Regions from separate parts of the Streptomyces sp. NPDC002868 genome, predicted to be linked through region 1. Evidence: riboswitches for the same ligand, from Rfam matches in the RefSeq annotation. Region 1 holds a riboswitch; each other region holds the start of a gene.
The links. Region 1 has a riboswitch for cobalamin ahead of ACZ3H8_RS07075 (ribonucleoside-diphosphate reductase subunit alpha). Riboswitches for the same ligand answer to the same signal wherever they lie in the genome.
Positions count from the first base shown of each region.

Region 1 (4,818 bases):
GTTGAGCACAGTCTTCTCGGGGGCGGCCGTCGGCGCGGAGCGCCGTCCATCGGGGGTGGTGGCCGGGTGACGGGTGGGCATTACTGGCAGGCCTCGCAGGACTCGGGGTTTTCCAGGGAGCAGGCGACGGCGTCGGGGTCGGCCGCCTGCTGTACGGGGATGGGGGTGGCGGACTGAGCCGCCCGGGCGATCCGCGTCGCCGGGCGGGAGCGCAGGTAGTACGTCGTCTTCAGGCCCTGCTTCCACGCGTACGCGTACATCGAGCTGAGCTTCCCGATGGTCGGCGTCTCCAGGAACAGGTTCAGCGACTGCGACTGGTCCAGGAAGGGGGTGCGGGCGGCGGCCATGTCGATCAGGCCGCGCTGCGGGATCTCCCACGCCGTGCGGTACAGCGCGCGGACGTCGGCCGGGATCCAGCTGAAGCCCTCCACCGAGCCGCTGGACTCGCGCAGCGCCTCACGGGTCTGCGCGTCCCACACGCCGAGCTTCTTCAGCTCCTCCACCAGGTAGGCGTTGACCTGGAGGAACTCACCGCTCAGCGTCTCGCGCTTGAAGAGGTTGGAGACCTGCGGCTCGATGCACTCGTACACGCCCGCGATCGAGGCGATGGTCGCCGTCGGCGCGATGGCGAGGAGGAGGGAGTTGCGCATGCCGCTCTCGGCGACGCGGGTGCGCAACGCGTCCCAGCGTTCTGGCCAGTTGAGAGCCACGTCGTAGTGGTCGGGGTGCAGCACGCCACGGGCCGCGCGGGTCTGGGACCAGGCGGGCAGCGGGCCGTTGCGCTCGGCGAGGTCGCAGGACGCCTCGTACGCGGCGAGCATGATCCGCTCGGCGATCTTCGTGGAGAGCGCCTTCGCCTCGGGCGAGTCGAAGGGGAGGCGGAGCTTGAAGAAGACGTCCTGCAGGCCCATCGCGCCCAGGCCCACCGGACGCCACTTGGCGTTGGAGCGGCCGGCCTGCTCGGTCGGGTAGAAGTTGATGTCGACGACCCGGTCGAGGAAGGTCACGGCGGTACGGACGGTCTCGTCCAGCCGCTCCCAGTCGATGTCTCCCGTCGCGAGCACGAACGAACCGAGGTTGACCGAGCCGAGGTTGCAGACGGCTGTCTCCCCGTCGTCCGTCACCTCCAGGATCTCGGTGCACAGGTTCGAGGAGTGGACGACCTTGCCCGGCTCTGCGGTCTGGTTCGCCGTGCGGTTGGAGGCGTCCTTGAAGGTCATCCAGCCGTTGCCGGTCTGGGCGAGCGTACGCATCATCCGGCCGTACAACTCCCGTGCGGGGATGGTCCTGCGCGCGAGTCCCCCGGCCTCCGCCTTGCGGTACGCCGCGTCGAACTCGTCGCCCCACAGGTCGACCAGGTCCGGCACATCGGCGGGTGAGAACAGCGACCACTCGGCGTCGGCCTCGACGCGCCGCATGAACTCGTCCGGGATCCAGTGCGCGAGGTTGAGGTTGTGCGTACGCCGCGCGTCCTCACCGGTGTTGTCGCGCAGCTCCAGGAACTCCTCGATGTCCGCGTGCCAGGTCTCCAGGTAGATCGCGGCGGCGCCCTTGCGCCGGCCGCCCTGGTTCACGGCGGCGACCGAGGCGTCGAGGGTCTTCAGGAACGGCACGATGCCGTTGGAGTGGCCGTTGGTGCCGCGGATCAGCGAACCGCGGGCGCGGATGCGGGAGTACGAGAGACCGATGCCGCCCGCGTGCTTGGAGAGGCGTGCGACCTGGTGGTAGCGGTCGTAGATCGAGTCGAGCTCGTCCAGCGGGGAGTCCAGCAGGTAGCAGGAGGACATCTGCGGGTGACGGGTGCCGGAGTTGAAGAGCGTCGGTGACGACGGGAGGTAGTCGAGGCGGCTCATCAGCCCGTACAGCGCGGCGACTTCGTCCAGGGCCCGCGCGGAGGTGTCCTCCGCCAGCCCGGAGGCGACGCGCAGCATGAAGTGCTGCGGGGTCTCGATCACCTGGCGGGTGAGGGGGTGCCGGAGCAGGTAGCGGCTGTAGAGGGTGCGCAGCCCGAAGTAGCCGAAACGGTCGTCGGCGTCCTGGTCGATCAGCGCGTCGAGACGGGCGGCGTGCAGCGTGACGAACTCGGCCGTGCGGTCGGCGATCAGGCCCTCGCGGTGGCCGACCGCGACCGACGCGGAGAAGGCCACCGCGCCCTGTCCGGCGGCCTCGTCCGCGATATGACGGGTCAGCAGGCGGGCGGCGAGCCGGGAGTAGGCCGGGTCCTCGGAGATCAGCCCCGCGGCGGCGTCGGTGGCGAGGCTGCGCAACTCGGCCGCGTCCGACCGGGCGTTGCGGCCGCGCAGCGCGGCGGCGGCGACGCGCCCCGGGTCGGTGTCCGGCAGATCGGCGGTGAGATCGGTCAGGGTCCGCAGAAGCGCGGTCCCGGGGCCGTCGGCAGCCTGCTCTGCGATGCCTGAAGCCGGATCGGCTGGCGCGATGGTCACGTGGTGCTCTCCCTCGCTCGGCTCTGGGCCGACGGGGGAGGGGGAGGGCCGCGGGGGCGCACGTACCCGGAAAAAGGCAGCACACCGCACGGCATCCACCGACCCAACCGCGAGGCCCGGATGTCTCGGCACCCGGTTCGGTCGAGCCGGATGCACCATCGGCAGGTCTTCGGACTGGTGGGTACGACAAAGCGCACCACAACACACCGTTGCGGGACAGTTCCGGATTCGCACCGGATTCCCCTGCGGCGACAGCGAGCACGAGCATACATGTGGGGGCCGCTCGATGCGGCACCCCCCACATGTTGTGTCGTGACGGGCTACAGCTCCAACGCGTAAGTCAACAGGGGGAGTCCTGGGATGGGCTCCCAGTCCCGGTCGGGCGTACGGACGAAGCCCATCCGCTCGTAGATCCGGTGGGCGGCGAGCATGGTGGGCTGGGTCGACAGCAGGAGCCGCCGGCACCCCTCTACGGCCCGGGCGCGCTCGACGCACGCCCGCACAAGGGCCTCGCCGACACCGCGCCCACGGGCCTGCTCGGCGACGGCGAGCATCCGGAACTCGGCCTCGTCGGAGCGGGCGACATCGGCCCACGCCCCGCCGCCCGAGACGAAGGTCACGCCACCGAGCAGGCGGCCGCGACCGTCGACGGCGACGAGCACCTCGGCATCGGCGGCCCGCCGCGCCACATCCCGCAGCGCATGCAGATACGTATCGTCCTCGCCGAAGTCCAGCAGCCCGTCGCCCAGATATGCCTGGGCGGTGATCTCGCCCAGCTCGGTGTACTCCTTCGGCCGCACTGCCCTGATGGTGATGTCCATGGGCGCAGTGTGGACCGGGTCAGCCGCTCACGCCCACCTCATTGTTGGGGGCGCCGTCGCCGGCCGGGGGCAGGTCGCCGCGCTCCACAGGCGTCTGCCCGCCGATGTCCTCGGCCTGGGGCAGGACCTCGTCCAGCTCACGGTCGTCGGCGAGATGGGCCGCCTCGGCGGCTTCGCGCAGGACGTCGCGCTCCACCTGAGTGCCGGCGCTGATCTGGATCCGCAGACCGTTCTCCGTACGGACGTACTCATGGCCGCTGTCCGAGGTGCGGTACCAGCCCTTGCCGTCCTTCGCGCAGGGTGCGCGGGCCGGGCCGGCCGCGCCCGTGGCCGAACCCATCGGGAGTTCCGAGCAGTTCGCCTCGTCCACCTTGCCCCGGTCGACCAAGAGCGTGATCTGCCCGCCGGTCTTCGATACGTACGTGGCCGAGAAGCCGTCGCCGCCGATGACACCCACGGACTGCCGCGCCAGCTCGAAGCCGTCGGACCGCGTCACATACACATGCTCGGGCAGGGTCTGAAGCGCTCGGGCGCGCGCCTCGAGCGCGGACCGCTCGGGCACAGGACCGCTGGTGCTCCCCGTACCGTCGCTGCCCCGCGTGCCGCTGTTGCCCGCCACTTCCGTACCGCAGCCGGCAAGGGCGAGGGACAGCAGCAGAAGCAGTGACAAACGCGAACCACGTCTCATGCGCACATTCTTATCTGAGGTACGGCGAGGGCCGCCGCGCTTTCCCGTGGGAAGCGCGACGGCCCTCGACCGGTGAGGTCCCCGGTGACCGGTCGGTGCCGGCTCAGTGACCGGCGCCCGCGGTGGCCTTCGGCAGCTCCACCCGCACGCCCGGGTCGTCCGCGTCCGCCGTGTAGTCCGACGGGCTCGTCTCGTCGACACCCTCTGGCGCCTTCGCCGCCCGCAGTACGAACGTCAGGACCACGGTGACCACCACGTTCAGCACGAATGCCGTCAGGCCGATGTAGCCGATCTCGCCGATGCCCGGGATCTCCGCCGACGAGCCGCCGAAGTGCTTCTGCGTCGGGCTCGCCACTCCGTACGCAGCCGCCGTGCCGTAGATCATGCCGACCGCCCAGCCCGCCAGCAGCGCCCAGCGGTGGAACCAGCGCGTGAACAGGCCGCCCACCAGCGCCGGCAGTGTCTGGAGGATCCAGATGCCGCCAAGAAGCTGGAAGTTGATCGCCACCGTCTTGTCCATCGTCAGGACGAAGACCAGCGCGCCCACCTTCACCAGCAGCGAGACCAGCTTGGAGACCTTCGTCTCCTGCGCGGGCGTCGCGTCCGGCTTGATGAAGTCCTTGTAGATGTTCCGCGTGAACAGATTCGCCGCCGCGATCGACATGATCGCCGCCGGCACGAGCGCGCCGATGCCGATCGCCGCGAAGGCGACACCCGCGAACCAGTCCGGGAACATGGTCTCGAACAGTTGCGGAATGGCCAGTTGCCCGTTCTGCACCTTGATGCCCGCCGCGATCGCCATGAAGCCGAGCAGCGCCAGCAGGCCCAGCATCAGCGAATACAGCGGCAGGATCGTGGTGTTGCG
Region 1 is NZ_JBVHDR010000002.1:264,158-268,975, reverse strand. It holds gene ACZ3H8_RS07075 (ribonucleoside-diphosphate reductase subunit alpha) at 81-2,444, opposite strand; cobalamin riboswitch at 2,588-2,747, opposite strand; gene ACZ3H8_RS07070 (GNAT family N-acetyltransferase) at 2,765-3,265, opposite strand; gene ACZ3H8_RS07065 (hypothetical protein) at 3,285-3,953, opposite strand; gene mctP (monocarboxylate uptake permease MctP) at 4,057-4,818, opposite strand, start outside.

Region 2 (4,818 bases), on a different contig from region 1:
GTCTTCGCCGATGTGCCCGGCGGCCCGCCGCTCGGGCTCGGCGGACTGCCCTTCGAGACCCTGGACCTCCAGCTGCCCGAGGACAGCCGCCTGGTCCTGTACACGGACGGGCTCGTGGAGGACCGCGACCGCGACATCGACGACGGCCTGGCGCTGCTGCGCCAGACGCTGGCGGAGCACGCGGACCGGAGCCCGGAGGAAACCTGCGAGGCGGTGCTGAAGGAGCTGCTGCCGGAACGCCCGCGCGACGACATCGCGCTGCTCGTCGGCCGTACGCGCGTCCTGGACTCCAGCCGGGTGACCGACTGGGAGGTGCCGTCCGACCCGTCGGCCGTGGGCGAGGTGCGGTCCGCCGTCTCCCGCAAGCTGGCCGAGTGGGGTCTGGAGGAGGAGGCCTTCACGACGGAGCTGATCCTCAGCGAGCTGGTCACCAACGCGATCCGGTACGCCTCGGGCCCGATCCGCGTACGGCTGATCCGTGACCGCTCCCTGATCTGCGAGGTCTCGGACCACAGCAGCACGTCCCCGCACCTGCGCCAGGCGGCGACCACCGACGAGGGCGGCCGGGGGCTGTTCCTGGTCGCCCAGTTCGCGGAACGCTGGGGCACGCGGTACACCCCGGACGGCAAGGTCATCTGGACGGAACAGCCACTGCCGACCGAGGGGCAGTGAGCGCGGGTGTCAGCCGGCCTCCGGGCCCAGCGGGCGTCCGCACTTCATGTTCCAGCGGCCCCCGCGTCCGGTGAGTTCCGTCAGGGTCAGGGGGGCGACGTCCAGGCGCCAGAACGCCTCAGGTGGCAGGGACAGCGACTGCACGATCGCCGCCCGCGTCACCGCCGGGTCGACGACCGCGAGGACACGGCCCGCGTCGGGCGGGAGCGACTCCAGCCACGCGCCCACCCGCGTGCACAGCGACCGTAGCGACTCGCCGCCGTGCGGTGCGCACGACGGGTCACTGAGCCACGCCGACACCGACTCCGGTTCGCCGGCGCTCACTTCGTCCAGTCGTCGCCCACGCCAGCGGCCCAAGTCCCAGTCGCCGAGGGCCTCGGCGGGCTCCGCCCGCAGGCCCAGCTCGGCGGCTGTCTCCCGGCAGCGCGCGGACGGGCCGCTCAAGAGCCGGTCGGCGCGCGGCAGCGTACCCGCGGCGGCGCGGGCGCGGCGTGCTCCAGACTCGTCCAGCGGCGCGTCGCCGTCGAAGCGGGCCTCCCGCAGCGCCGCGTTCGTCGCAGGTGAGACCAACATCACCCGTACCGTCATCCCGTGCGCTCCCCTCCCCTTCGCGGCCAAGGAACAAGCACATCATGGGCGTTCGGGCGCCCGGTCACGCGCCCCTGCGCCGTAGCGGTGCAGGCCCGCAAGCGGTACGGTCTCGTGGACATTGACGACGGTGTGACGGAAGCCCGGTGAGAATCCGGCACGGTCGCGCCACTGTGTACCCGTTCCCCGCGGGAAGTCAGACCCAGCACCTTCGTCTCAGGCACCACGATCGGGACGCGTGTTCCCCCAGGAGGTTCTGCCATGGCACAGTCTGCTGCGCCCGCCACCGCCGCGCCGGCCATCACCCCCATCTCGCTCACGGCCATCGCCCCCTGGGCGCTCTTCTTCGGCGTTCTGATGCTGGTTCTGCTCTACTTCGTCGGCGCCGAGCAGGGCGCCACCTCGCTCATCTCCGGCGAGAACGTCCACGAGTGGGTCCACGACGGACGTCATCTGCTCGGATTCCCCTGCCACTAGAACTTCTTCAGAGCTCAGGGGAAACACCATGAACTCCATATCTGTCAGAGGCCTGCTCGGCCGCGGCATGCTCGCGGGCCTGGTCGCCGGTGTCTGCGCTCTCGTCGTCGCGTATCTGCTCGGTGAGTCCCCTGTGGACGCCGCCATCGCGTTCGAAGAGAGCCACAGCCATGCGCACGGGGACGGCGGCGAGGAACTCGTCAGCCGCGCCATGCAGTCCACGGGCGGTCTCGCCACCGGCGTACTGGTCTTCGGCGTCGCGATCGGCGGCATCGCCGCCCTCGCGTTCGCCGTCGCACTCGGCCGCATCGGCCGGTTCGGCCCGCGCGCCACAGCCTTGCTGGTCGCTCTCGGCGCGCTGCTGAGCGTGTACGTCGTGCCGTTCCTCAAGTACCCGCCGAACCCACCGGCCGTCGGGGATCCCGACACGATCGGCCAGCGCACAACGCTGTACTTCCTGATGATCGTGCTCAGCGTCCTGCTCACGGTCGCCGCGGTGATCCTCGGCAAACGCCTGGCTCCCCGTCTTGGCAACTGGAACGCGACCGTCGCCGCCGCGGCCGCGTTCGTCGTCGCCGCCGGTCTCGCCTTCGCCTTCCTGCCCTCGTTCAACGAGGTGCCGAAGGGCTTCCCGGCAGCCGTGGTCTGGGAGTTCCGGCTGGCCACGCTCGCCATCCAGGTCACCCTCTGGACCTGCTTCGGACTGGTCTTCGGGTACCTCGCCGAGCGGCTCCTCGCCCCGGGGACCGCGGTGGTGGACGGGAAGGGCGCATCGCGGGCGACAGCCGCCGCGAACTGACCGAGCTGGGGCTCCGCCCCGGACCCCGCGCCTCAATCGCCGGCGGGGCTGAGTTTTCCCGCCGGTCGGCCCGAATCTTCAGGCCGACCGGCGGAAATCAAGCCCGTCCGGCCGATTGAGGACAACGCCCGAACGGCGTACCGGGGTCTGGGGCGAAGCCCCAGTTATCCCGCAGACGCCTCCACCGCGTCCGCGACAGCGTCGAGGAAGCGTGCGTGCGCGAGGTGGCTGCACGGAATCTCGGGGTTCCACGGCACCAGCCGCGCCCCGCCCGCCGCAGGCCGCCACGCCTCGATCGCGCTGAGCCGGTCGACCGGCAGGGCATTGGCCCGTACGTCCCTCAGCACGATGTCCGGCCGCAGTGACGCGGCCGCCGTCCAGTCGACGGTGGACCAGCTGGCGCCCGGTCCACGCTCGGGCTCCACCAGGCCGACACCGCAGTCGGCCAGCGCCCGCAGGTCCGCCCAGGCTCGGGGCCTGGCGAGGTGGACACTGTCCGGGGTGGCGGGCGACAGAGCCAGTACGCGTAACCCGGCGGCCTGGGCCGCGAGAGTACGTAACCGGCCTTCCGCACGGGCGAGTTCCACCGCACCCGAGCTGTCGGCGTCCGCTCCGAGCGACCGGGCGAGCGCCGTGAACCGGTCGCGTACGTCACCGAGTGAGCGGCCCTGCCCCACGTCGAAGACCACCACCGGGACCCGTTCCTCGATGTACTTCGCCGTGTCCGGATCCAGGCCGTACACCTGATCGGTGCCGTAGGTGACGGCGACCACCAGGTCGGGGTCCACCCGCAGGACCGCGTCCGCGTCCACGCGTGATCCCGACCCGAGGTAGGCGATGTCCCCGATGGGCAGGGAGCCGGCCTTGACCGGGTCTGCGGTGTCGCCGTCGTGGTGGGAACCGAAGATGCCCACCGGGCGAATGCCATGGTCGAAGAGTGTCGCCCCGGCCTGGATGTAGGCGACCGGCCTCGACGGTGTGGTTGCCGCTGCCGCCAGGCGGCCGCGGTCGTCCAGGAATTCCCAGTCCTTCCTACGCGCCATACCGTCCCCGCCCCTGCCTATTGCCGGTTACAGATCGCGACGCCTCCCCCGAGGGCATCGACGTTTGACTGCCCGGCGGGCTCGGCGGTCACTCATGCGGACCGTCGCCGTTTCAACCGCCTCATGTTTCAACGACTCCTGTGACTCAACGACCCCTGTGGCTCAACGCCCTTGGGCCGCAGCGGCGGGCAGCGACACCTCGAAGCGGCAGCCGCCCGTCACATTGCGTACGTCGGCGTGGCCCGCGTGCGCCTCGACGATGCCGCGGACGATGGCGAGGCCAAGACCCGCGCCGGCCGGGGGCGTACGGGCCTGCGTGCCGCGCCAGCCAGTGTCGAAGACGCGGGGCAGGTCCTCCTCCGGGATGCCGCCGCAGCCGTCGGTGACGGACAGCACAACCCACTCCTCTCGGCGCTCGGCGGCGACGGCGACCGTGCCGTCGGCCGGGGTCCGGCGGATCGCGTTGACCAGGAGGTTCGCCAGGACGCGGGTCATCTCCTTGCCGTCCACCTCGACCGGGAACGGCTCGACACGGTCGCCGACGAGGCGTACGCCGTACTCGCGGGCGAGCGGGTCCGCCCCGGCGAGCGCCTCGCCGACCAGGTCGTACACCGACATCCGGGTGGGTGTGAGGGCCAGCGTGCCCGCGTGGATGCGGGAGAGCTCGAAGAGGTCGCCGACCATGGAGTTGAGGCGGTCGACCTCGGTGCGGATCTGGCGGAAGTAGCGCTCGGGATCCTGGACGACGCCGTCCTCCAGGGCTTCGGACATCGCGCGCAGCCCGGCCAGCGGGGTGCGCAGATCGTGCGAGATCCAGGCGACGAGCTCGCGGCGGGAGGTCTCCAGGGCGCGTTCGCGCTCGCGGGAGGCGGCGAGCCGGTCGCTGGTGGCGGCGAGTTCGCGGCTGAGTGCGGCCAGTTCGGCGGTGGACGCCCCGTCGGGGGCGGCGAAGGAGCCGCCGTCACCGAACGAGCGTGCTGCCAGGGCGAGTTCACGGCTGCGTGCGACGACCCAGCGGCCGAGCAGCAGCGCGGTGGCGAGCGAGACGACCGCCGCCATCGCGACGACCGTGGTGACGACGGTGAGGTCGTGCGCGGACAGGAACATGGCCTGGGCGACCGCGAGCGTCCCGGCGAGCATGGCGGTGACCGCGACGGCGGCGACGACGGTGAGGGAGACGGCGACGGACCGGTGGCGCAGCAGACGCAGGGTCAGCGCGCCGAGGAGACCGACGGCCGC
Region 2 is NZ_JBVHDR010000001.1:352,038-356,855, reverse strand. It holds gene ACZ3H8_RS01645 (SpoIIE family protein phosphatase) at 1-672, shown strand, start outside; gene ACZ3H8_RS01640 (histidine phosphatase family protein) at 682-1,260, opposite strand; adenosylcobalamin (AdoCbl) riboswitch at 1,371-1,518, shown strand; gene ACZ3H8_RS01635 (CbtB domain-containing protein) at 1,522-1,737, shown strand; gene ACZ3H8_RS01630 (CbtA family protein) at 1,766-2,536, shown strand; gene ACZ3H8_RS01625 (substrate-binding domain-containing protein) at 2,701-3,579, opposite strand; gene ACZ3H8_RS01620 (sensor histidine kinase) at 3,742-4,818, opposite strand, start outside.
Region 2: linked by a shared signal. The riboswitch ahead of ACZ3H8_RS01635 (CbtB domain-containing protein) and the one ahead of ACZ3H8_RS07075 (ribonucleoside-diphosphate reductase subunit alpha) in region 1 are both predicted to bind cobalamin.

Region 3 (4,818 bases), on a different contig from region 1:
CGATGTGCCCACCACCAGGCCTTCCGCCGCTGTCCTGCGGGCCGTGGCCACGAGGTCTTCCCACGCCCGCTCGATCGCGTCCTGCCGCACCTGATCGGTCATGCGGCGATCCTGTCAGGCGGTGCCGCGGCGGCGCAGGGGCAGGTGGGTGACGGAGATCACGCAAAGTGCCACAAAGGGCCGTTTTTCGCTTCGGCGCGGCGTCGGTGCCGCACCCTCCCCGTGCTGTCACCGGGCAGGCACGGAGCCGTCCGACAAGTGGAGTCAGGAATCCTCACTCGAGGACACCGCAACGCCCGTCCCAGTTCATCTTCCGTTCACTCAGGTTAACTACGTTCACCGGGCCACTGTCGCCAAACGATTGCCTGGGTAAATGGAACACATCACCTTGCTGCTCGCGATTGTGATCGTGACAGCGCTCGTGTTCGATTTCACGAACGGTTTCCACGACACCGCCAACGCGATGGCGACGACCATCTCGACCGGCGCTCTGAAACCCAAGACGGCGGTGGCAATGTCCGCCGTGCTCAACCTCGTCGGCGCGTTCCTGTCCGTGGAGGTCGCCAAGACGATCTCCAGCGGCATCGTCACCGAGGACGGCATCACACCAGAGGTCATATTCGCGGCGCTCGTCGGCGCCATCCTGTGGAACCTGATGACCTGGCTGATCGGCCTGCCCTCCAGCTCTTCGCACGCCCTCATGGGCGGACTGATCGGCGCCACCATCGCCTCGGTCGGCGTCGGCGGAGTCAACGGCGGCACCGTCGTCACCAAGGTGCTGATCCCCGCGATCGCCGCCCCGCTGGTCGCCGGCATCGCGGCGTTCCTGGCCTCCCGGCTGACGTACAGGATCGGCAAGAACGCCGACGAGAAGGCCACCGCGAAGGGCTACCGCGCCGGCCAGATCACCTCGGCGGGCCTCGTCTCCCTGGCCCACGGCACCAACGACGCGCAGAAGACCATGGGCATCATCACGCTGGCGCTCGTTGCCGGCGGCGTGCTCTCCCCCGGCTCCAACCCTCCGATGTGGGTCATCCTCTCCGCCGGTCTCGCGATCGCGCTGGGCACATACCTCGGCGGCTGGCGCATCATCCGCACCATGGGCAAGGGCCTGACCGACCTCCAGCCGCAGCAGGGCTTCGCCGCCCAGACCAGCGCGGCCAGCGTCATCCTCGCCTCCTCGAACCTCGGCTTCTCGCTGTCGACCACGCACTCCTGCTCCGGCGCCGTGATGGGCGCGGGTCTCGGCCGCAAGGGCGGCGTGGTCCGCTGGTCCACCGCCACCCGGATGTTCGTCGCCTGGGGCCTGACGCTGCCGGCCGCCGGTCTGGTCGCCGCGGGCTCGGAGTTCGTGACCAAGCAGGGCGACTGGGGTGTCGCGGCCGTCGCGGCCTTCCTGATCAGCGCCTGCGTCGCCATCTGGTTCGTCTCCCGCCGCCAGGTGGTCGACCACACCAATGTCAACGACGTGGCCGGCGACGCCGAGCCCGCCGGTGTTGTGACCGCCGCCATCGCCGCCGTCAGCCCGCCGCCGGCCGGCACGCCCGCGCAGGACCTCAAGACGACCATCCCGGCTCAGCCCCACGCGGCCGGCTCCGAGCCGACGACGCAGCCGGCCACGGTGTAAGGACAGATCAGCATGAAAATCGACTGGGCAGCACTCGGTTCCGTCTTCGGCGTGAGCCTCGTCGCCACCGTCGCCCTGGTGGGCCTGTTCACCCTGGGCGTCGTGGGCCTGACCAAGCAGGAGTCGGCGGCCGGAGGAGGCGGCGGCTCCGCGGTCCTGGCACGCACGGGCGCGTACGCCTGCTTCGCGCTCTGCGCGGCGGCCGTGGCGTACGGGATCTATCTGATCGTCGTCTGACGGCGGCTCACTCAGCACAAGGCCGGGCCGGGCACCCCTTCGGGTGACCGGCCCGGCCTTTTTCCGTGCCGTCGATGTGGGGCTCGGCACACTGTCCCACCGCAGGTCAAGGGCGAGTTGACGGGCGTTCTCGCACGTGGTGGACTGCCGGGGCCATCTACGGCGGCAGAAGAGGAAGCCGGTGCAAATCCGGCGCGGTCCCGCCACTGTCACCGGGGGAGCACTCCCCCGGAAGCCAGGAACTCTCACCGCCGATCACGTCGAACCAGGGCGCGGACACCCTGAGTGAGGACATATCGCCATGCGCGGCTGCGGTTCAGTTCCTGCTGTGGGTACGAGGGCCATTCCAGGCGAGACGTCGGCCTGAACCCATGCGTGCCGACCGCACTTTCGCCTACGGTGCCACCGCCGGCCTGGTCGGCGACCTGCTGCTCGGCGACCCTCGCCGGGGGCATCCGGTCGCCGCGTTCGGACGAGCGGCGGGCGCCGTCGAGCGCGTTCTGTGGCGCGACCACCGTGGCTGGGGCGCGCTGCACACCGCCGTGTGCGCCGGGGGCGCCGCGGCTGCCGCCGCGCTCCTCGCCCGCGGGGTCCGGGGCCGCTCCGCCTCCTCCGTCGCGCTGACCGCCGCCGCCACCTGGGCCGTCGTCGGCGGCACATCGCTGGGCCGTGAGGCGCGGGCCGTCGGCGGCGCGCTGGCCGCCGGGGACGTGGAGGTGGCCCGGGAGCGGCTGCCGCATCTGTGCGGGCGAGACCCGCAGAGCCTGGACGAGCAGCAGATCGCCCGCGCCGTCGTGGAGTCCGTTGCCGAGAACACCTCCGACGCGGTAGTGGGCGCGCTGGTCTGGGGAGCCCTCGCGGGTGTGCCGGGTCTGGTGGGATTCCGGGCGGTCAACACGCTGGACGCGATGGTCGGCCACAAGTCGCCCAGATACGGGCGGTTCGGCTGGGCCTCGGCGCGCCTCGACGACGTGGCCGGATGGCCGGGCGCCCGGCTCACCGCGGGTCTGGCGGTGCTCGTCGGCCAGGACCCGCGCGGAGCCGTACGGGCATGGCGGGACGACGCGAAGAAGCATCCGAGTCCGAACGCGGGCCCGGTGGAGGCGGCGTTCGCGGGGGCGCTCGGCGTACGGCTGGGCGGAACCCTCTCTTACGGCGGACGCGTCGAGCACCGTCCCGTACTCAACGGCACCGGCCGCCCGGTGGAGTTCGGCGACATCGAACGTGCCGTGCGGCTCTCGCGCCGCGTCGGCTGGCTGACACTGGCGGCCTGCGCTGCGGGCCGCGTGGCGGGGCACGCGCTGCGCGTGCGGCGCGCCGGAAAGGGGCGGGGATGAGCAGACGGAAGGCCGGGGGGCTGCTGGTCGCCGGGACCACCTCCGACGCGGGCAAGAGCGTCGTCACGGCCGGGATCTGCCGGTGGCTCGTCCGGCAGGGAGTGAAGGTCGCGCCCTTCAAGGGGCAGAACATGTCGCTCAATTCGTTCGTGACACGCGAGGGCGCGGAGATCGGGCGGGCGCAGGCCATGCAGGCGCAGGCCGCGCGCGTGGAGCCGAGCGCCCTGATGAACCCGGTGCTGCTCAAGCCGGGCAGCGACCGCTCCAGTCAGGTCGTGCTGATGGGCAAGCCGGTGGGCGAGCTGAGTGCCCGCGGCTACCACGGCGGACGGCAGGAAGCCCTGCTGAGTACGGTCGTGGAGTGCCTGGAAGAGCTGCGGGGCACGTATGAAGCCGTGATCTGCGAGGGGGCGGGCAGTCCGGCCGAGATCAATCTGCGGCGTACGGACATCGTGAACATGGGCATAGCACGGGCCGCACGGCTCCCGGTGCTGGTCGTCGGAGACATCGACCGCGGTGGCGTCTTCGCCTCCTTCTTCGGTACGACGGCGCTGCTCAGCGGGGAGGACCAGGCGCTGGTCGCGGGGTACATGGTCAATAAGTTCCGGGGCGATGTGTCGCTGCTCGAGCCGGGCCTGGAGATGCTGCACGGGCTGACCGGACGGCACACGTACGGAGTGCTGCCCTTCGCGCACGGCCTCGGCATCGACGAGGAGGACGGGCTGCGCGTTTCCCTGCGCGGCGCGGTACGGGAGTCGGTGGTCGCGCCGCCCGTCGGCGAGGACGTGCTGCGCGTCGCCGTGTGCGCCGTACCGCTGATGTCGAACTTCACGGACGTGGACGCGCTGGCCGCCGAACCTGGCGTCGTCGTGCGGTTCGTGGACCGGGCCGAGGAGCTCGTCGTCGCCGACCTGGTGGTCGTGCCGGGCACGCGTGGGACTGTGCGCGCCCTGGAGTGGCTGCGCGAGCGGGGGCTCGCGGACGCGCTGAAGCGGCGGGCCGCCGAGGGCAGGCCCGTACTGGGCATCTGCGGCGGCTTCCAGCTGCTCGGTGAGCACATCGACGACGAGGTCGAGTCACGGGCGGGCCGTGTCCCAGGCCTCGGCCTGCTGCCCGTACGCATCCGGTTCGCCGTCGAAAAGACGCTGGCCAGGCCCGTCGGTCAGGCGCTCGGCGAAGCCGTAGAGGGTTACGAGATCCACCACGGCGTCGCCGAAGTACTCGGGGGCAAAGCCTTCTTGGACGGCTGCCGGGTCGGCTCCGTGTGGGGCACGCACTGGCACGGGTCGCTGGAGAGCGACGGCTTCCGGCGCGCCTTCCTGCGCGAGGTGGCCGCAGCCGCGGGACGGCGCTTCGTGCCCGCGCCGGACACCAGTTTCGGCGCGCTGCGCGAGGAGCAGCTGGACCGGCTCGGCGATCTGATCGAGGAACACGCGGACACGGATGCGCTGCTGCGGCTCATCGAGTCGGGCGCACCGTCAGAACTTCCCTTCATTCCACCCGGAGCACCCGGAACACTTGGAGCGCCCGTATGAGCACCGTGCTGTTGCTGTCCACCGCCGACACGGATCTGCTGGCGGCCCGGGCCTCCGGCGCGCCGTACCGGATCGGCAACCC
Region 3 is NZ_JBVHDR010000003.1:60,013-64,830, forward strand. It holds gene ACZ3H8_RS11085 (class II aldolase/adducin family protein) at 1-102, opposite strand, end outside; gene ACZ3H8_RS11090 (inorganic phosphate transporter) at 374-1,627, shown strand; gene ACZ3H8_RS11095 (hypothetical protein) at 1,640-1,864, shown strand; cobalamin riboswitch at 1,996-2,130, shown strand; gene ACZ3H8_RS11100 (cobalamin biosynthesis protein) at 2,236-3,201, shown strand; gene ACZ3H8_RS11105 (cobyric acid synthase) at 3,198-4,736, shown strand; gene cobN (cobaltochelatase subunit CobN) at 4,733-4,818, shown strand, end outside.
Region 3: linked by a shared signal. The riboswitch ahead of ACZ3H8_RS11100 (cobalamin biosynthesis protein) and the one ahead of ACZ3H8_RS07075 (ribonucleoside-diphosphate reductase subunit alpha) in region 1 are both predicted to bind cobalamin.

Region 4 (4,818 bases), on a different contig from region 1:
GAAGCTGGAGGAGGCCGACCTGACCGACTACGACGCGGTCTTCTACCCCGGCGGCCACGGCCCGATGGAGGACCTGGCCGTCAACCCGGACTCCGGCAAGCTGCTCACCGCCGCCCTGGACTCCGGCAAGCCGCTCGGCGTGGTCTGCCACGGGCCGGCCGCGCTGCTCGCCGCGGAGCGCGAGGACGGCTCCTGGCCGTTCACCGGCTACCGGCTGACCGGTTTCACCAACGCGGAGGAGACGCAGGCCGGCTTGGCGGACAAGGCGAAGTGGCTGCTCCAGAACCGGCTCGTCGAACTCGGCGCGGACTTCCAGGAGGGCGAGCCCTGGGCCCCGAAGGTGGTCGTGGACCGCAATCTGGTCACCGGCCAGAACCCTGCTTCGTCCGCCCCGCTCGCCGCCGAGATCCTCAAGGTCCTGGGCTAGGCGCTGACGCGGGCCCGGCAGGCGGCGGATCGCCGAAATTTTGGCTCAAACCATTACGTACGCACGGTAGGACTTGCGTTCGAGGGTGGCTCACGTGGTGGGATGAGCCGATGCGACCCCCCACACGCATATCAGCGCATTCACGAAATCCGTACGAAGAACTCGCTCAACTGGCAGACCCGGAACCCGATTACGCCAACTACGTCCCGCGGGACCCGCTGGAGCTCGGGCTCACCTCCGACCTCGACGACGAGGACGACTGGTCACCGCCCAACCACCGCGGGCAGAGCCGTCTCGCGGCTCTGCCCGCGGTGGTGAAGCTGACCGTCGCGGCGCTCCTGTGCACCGTCTGTCTGCTGCTCGCCGACCGGCTCGCGGAGGCGTACGCGCAGAGCAAGGCGGCGGACAAACTCCAGCAGTCGCTCTCACTCGCCACCAGGCCGGACGTGGACATCCACGGCTTCCCCTTCCTCACCCAGCTCATCGACGAGCGGATCGACCGGGTTGACGTCACCGTGCCGGACGTCTCCGCCGACCGCGTCTCGCTCGCCGAAGTGCGGGCCACCGCCAAGGACGTACGCATCGTCGGCGACGCCCCGACCTCGATCAAGGGCGCCGTCATCGGCAACCTCGACGGCGAGGTGCTGCTCTCCTTCGACGACCTCAACCGCGAACTGGGCGCCTCACAGCTCCGGTTCACCGGCAGCGGCGCCGACGGGGTGCGCGTGAACGGCGAACTGGCCATCGCCGGACAGGAACTGCGCGTACGTGCCCGTGCGCACATCCGGCGCGACAACAACCGGGCCCTCACCACCACCCTCGACGGCATGCAGCTCGACATTCCCGGTGTCGCCACCTACCGGCCCGGCAAGGACGCAGACCATTCGGGACTGCGGCTGCACCGCGAGACGGCCGAGCGGATCAGCCGCGAAGCAGCCCGCGCGAAGGCACTGCTGGCGGTGCCCGCCATCGTGGACCGGCTCGGAGTGCCGAAGGAGCAGGTGCGCCGGGCGCTGCGGAGCGAGGAGGAACTCCACCGGCTCACCGGAGCACCGAAGTTCGCCGAGCGTCTGATGAAGGTCAACCTCGTCGATGTGGTGATCGCGCATCCACAGCTGCTGGAGAAAGCGGGCATCGACCCCGCGCTGGTCAAGGGACTGCTCGCGGTCAGGCCGCCGGAGCTCTCGGAGCGGCTCTCCCTCTCCTTCGAGCTGCCCGACTCGCTCAGCGAGCTGCGGCTGCGGGACATCACCGTGGAGCGCGACGGCATCAAGGCACGCGTGGCCGGATCCGGCCTGCGCGTCGGGGACGCCGCCCGACCGGGGAAGTGAACGGGACCGGGGAAGTGAGCAGGACCGGAAGCTGACACCCCCGCCCCCGCCCCCGCCCCCGCCCCCGCCCCCGCCCCCGCCGGGGGCGGGGGTGTTCCCCGCGAGGGGCAGCGCCTAGGCTGGGTCTTGCAGTTGGTTCGCCCTGCCCTCCAGGCAGGCGCGTCGCAAGAGGGAATCCGGTGGAAATCCGGAACTGCCCCGCAGCGGTAAGTGGGAACGACCGCCGTCATACGCACTGGATCCGGCACAGGATCCGGGAAGCGACGGCCAGTAGGTGCCTTCGTACGACACGTACGAGGAAGGCGTGCCCACAAGTCCGAAGACCTGCCACTGCCCGTGCGCGACCGACGTGCGCGGAGATCTCGGTGACCTCGTGGGCGGGTCGGCGGTACGGGCAGCACAGGCACAGGCGTGCCGGCGGCTGCTCCGGTTGCCGTTCCTTCGCGTTCCACGATCCGCTCCGGGGTCGCCTGACGAGTACTCGCGAAGGAGAGTTCCGTGACCAGCACATCCTCAGCCGCCGGAGCCAGGGCCACTGTCTACGGCTATCCACGCCAGGGCCCCGACCGGGAACTGAAGAAGGCCATCGAGGGCTACTGGAAGGGCCGTGTCGAAGCCGACGCCCTCCGGGAGACAGCCGCTCAACTGCGCCGGGCCAACTGGCAGCAGCTGGCCGAGGCCGGCATCCATGAAGTGCCCACCGGAGACTTCTCGTACTACGACCATGTCCTGGACACCAGCGTCATGGTCGGCGCCATTCCCGCGCGCCACCGTGCGGCCGTCGAGGCCGGCACGCTCGACGGCTACTTCGCCATGGCCCGCGGGACCCAGGACGTCGCGCCCCTGGAAATGACCAAGTGGTTCGACACCAACTACCACTACCTCGTGCCCGAACTCGGCCCCGACACCGCCTTCACCGCCGACTCCGCCAAGCAGGTCGCCGAGCTGAAGGAGGCGCTCGCGCTCGGTCTCACCGCCCGCCCGGTGCTCGTCGGACCCGTCACATATCTTCTGCTCGCCAAGCCCGCGCCCGGCGTCCTCGCAGACTTCGAACCGCTCACCCTCCTCGACCGGCTGCTTCCGGTGTACGCCGAAGTGCTCTCCGACCTGCGGGCCGCGGGCGCGCAGTGGGTGCAGCTCGACGAGCCGGCCCTGGTCCAGGACCAGCCACGGGCCGTGCTGAACGCCGCGGCCCGCGCCTACCGGGAGCTGGGCAGACTGACCGACCGGCCCCAACTCCTGGTCGCCTCCTACTTCGACCGGCTCGGCGACGCCCTCCCCGTGCTGGCCAAAGCGCCGATCGACGGACTCGCCCTCGACTTCACCGGGCCTGCCGCCGCCAACCTCGGCGACCTCGCCGCCGTGGGCGGCCTGCCCGGCAAGCGGCTCGTCGCCGGAGTCGTCGACGGCCGCAACGTATGGATCAACGACCTCGAGAAGTCGACCGCCACACTCGCCACCCTGCTGGGGTTCGCCGACCGGGTGGATGTGGCGGCGTCCTGCTCCCTGCTGCACGTGCCCCTCGACGCGGCCGCGGAACGGGACGTGGACACGCAGGTCGCGCGCTGGCTGGCCTTCGCCCGCCAGAAGACGGCCGAGGTGGTCACCCTGGCCCGCGGACTGACCGAGGGCGCCGGCAGCATCGCCGCCCAACTCGCGGCCAACCGGGCCGACCTGCTCTCCCGCGCCACCTCCGCGCTCACCCACGACCCCGCCGTACGGGCCCGCTGCGCGGCCGTCTCCGAGGCCGACACCCGGCGCAGCCTCCCGTACACCGAGCGTGCCGCCGCCCAGCGCTCGCGCCTCGGCCTGCCCCTCCTTCCCACGACCACGATCGGTTCGTTCCCGCAGACCACCGAGTTGCGCACCGCGCGGGCAGACCTGAGGTCGGGACGCCTCGACACCGAGGGATACGAGAAGCGGATCGAGGCCGAGATCCGCGAGGTCATCTCCTTCCAGGAGAAGACCGGCATCGACGTCCTCGTACACGGCGAGCCCGAACGCAACGACATGGTGCAGTACTTCGCCGAGCAGCTCAGCGGCTACCTTGCCACCGGGCACGGCTGGGTCCAGTCGTACGGCACCCGCTATGTCCGGCCGCCGATCCTGGCCGGCGACATCTCCCGGCCCGACCCGATGACCGTCCGCTGGACCCGGTACGCCCAGTCGCTGACCAGTCGCCCCGTCAAGGGCATGCTCACCGGGCCCGTCACCATGCTCGCCTGGTCTTTCGTCCGCGACGACCAGCCGCTCGCCGACACCGCACGACAGGTCGCCCTGGCGCTGCGCGACGAGGTGAACGACCTGGAGGCCGCGGGCTCCTCGGTCATCCAGGTGGACGAACCGGCGCTGCGCGAGACGCTGCCGCTGCGGAGGGCCGGCCACGAGGCCTATCTGGCCTGGGCGACACAGGCGTTCCGCCTCACCACCGGCGGCGTCCGTCCCGATACCCAGATCCATACGCATATGTGCTACGCGGAGTTCGTGGACATCCTCCAGGCCATCGACGACCTCGACGCGGATGTCATCAGCCTGGAGGCCGCCCGCTCCCATATGCAGGTCGCCGACGAACTCGCCACCGCCGGCTATCCGCGCGAGGTGGGCCCCGGCGTCTACGACATCCACTCGCCGCGGGTGCCCAGCACCGAGGAGGCAACCGCACTGCTGCGCAAGGGACTTGACGCGATTCCCGCCGAGCGGCTGTGGGTCAACCCCGACTGCGGCCTGAAGACCCGCGGCTGGCCCGAGGTACGTACGTCACTGGAGCACTTGGTCGCCGCGGCCCGAGAGGTCCGGTCCGGGCTGCCCGGCGAGTAACTGGGGGGTGAGCCCCAGATCCCCCGTACGGCCTTCGGCTGTGTCCTCAATCGCCGGACGGGCTGAAATTCAGCCCCTCCGGCGTTTGAGGAGCGGGGTCTGGGGCGGAGCCCCAGTTCTGGAAGGCGTCGAGGATACGCTCCGCGGCCAGCGTCGCCGTCAACTCCCCGTCCCGCACCTGCTGTTCGAGACCGGGCGCGAGCGCCCGTACCTCGGGATGGCCGTGCAGCCGGTCCCGCAGCT
Region 4 is NZ_JBVHDR010000010.1:50,033-54,850, forward strand. It holds gene ACZ3H8_RS27265 (type 1 glutamine amidotransferase domain-containing protein) at 1-427, shown strand, start outside; gene ACZ3H8_RS27270 (LmeA family phospholipid-binding protein) at 538-1,758, shown strand; cobalamin riboswitch at 1,874-2,104, shown strand; gene metE (5-methyltetrahydropteroyltriglutamate--homocysteine S-methyltransferase) at 2,257-4,575, shown strand; gene meaB (methylmalonyl Co-A mutase-associated GTPase MeaB) at 4,622-4,818, opposite strand, start outside.
Region 4: linked by a shared signal. The riboswitch ahead of metE (5-methyltetrahydropteroyltriglutamate--homocysteine S-methyltransferase) and the one ahead of ACZ3H8_RS07075 (ribonucleoside-diphosphate reductase subunit alpha) in region 1 are both predicted to bind cobalamin.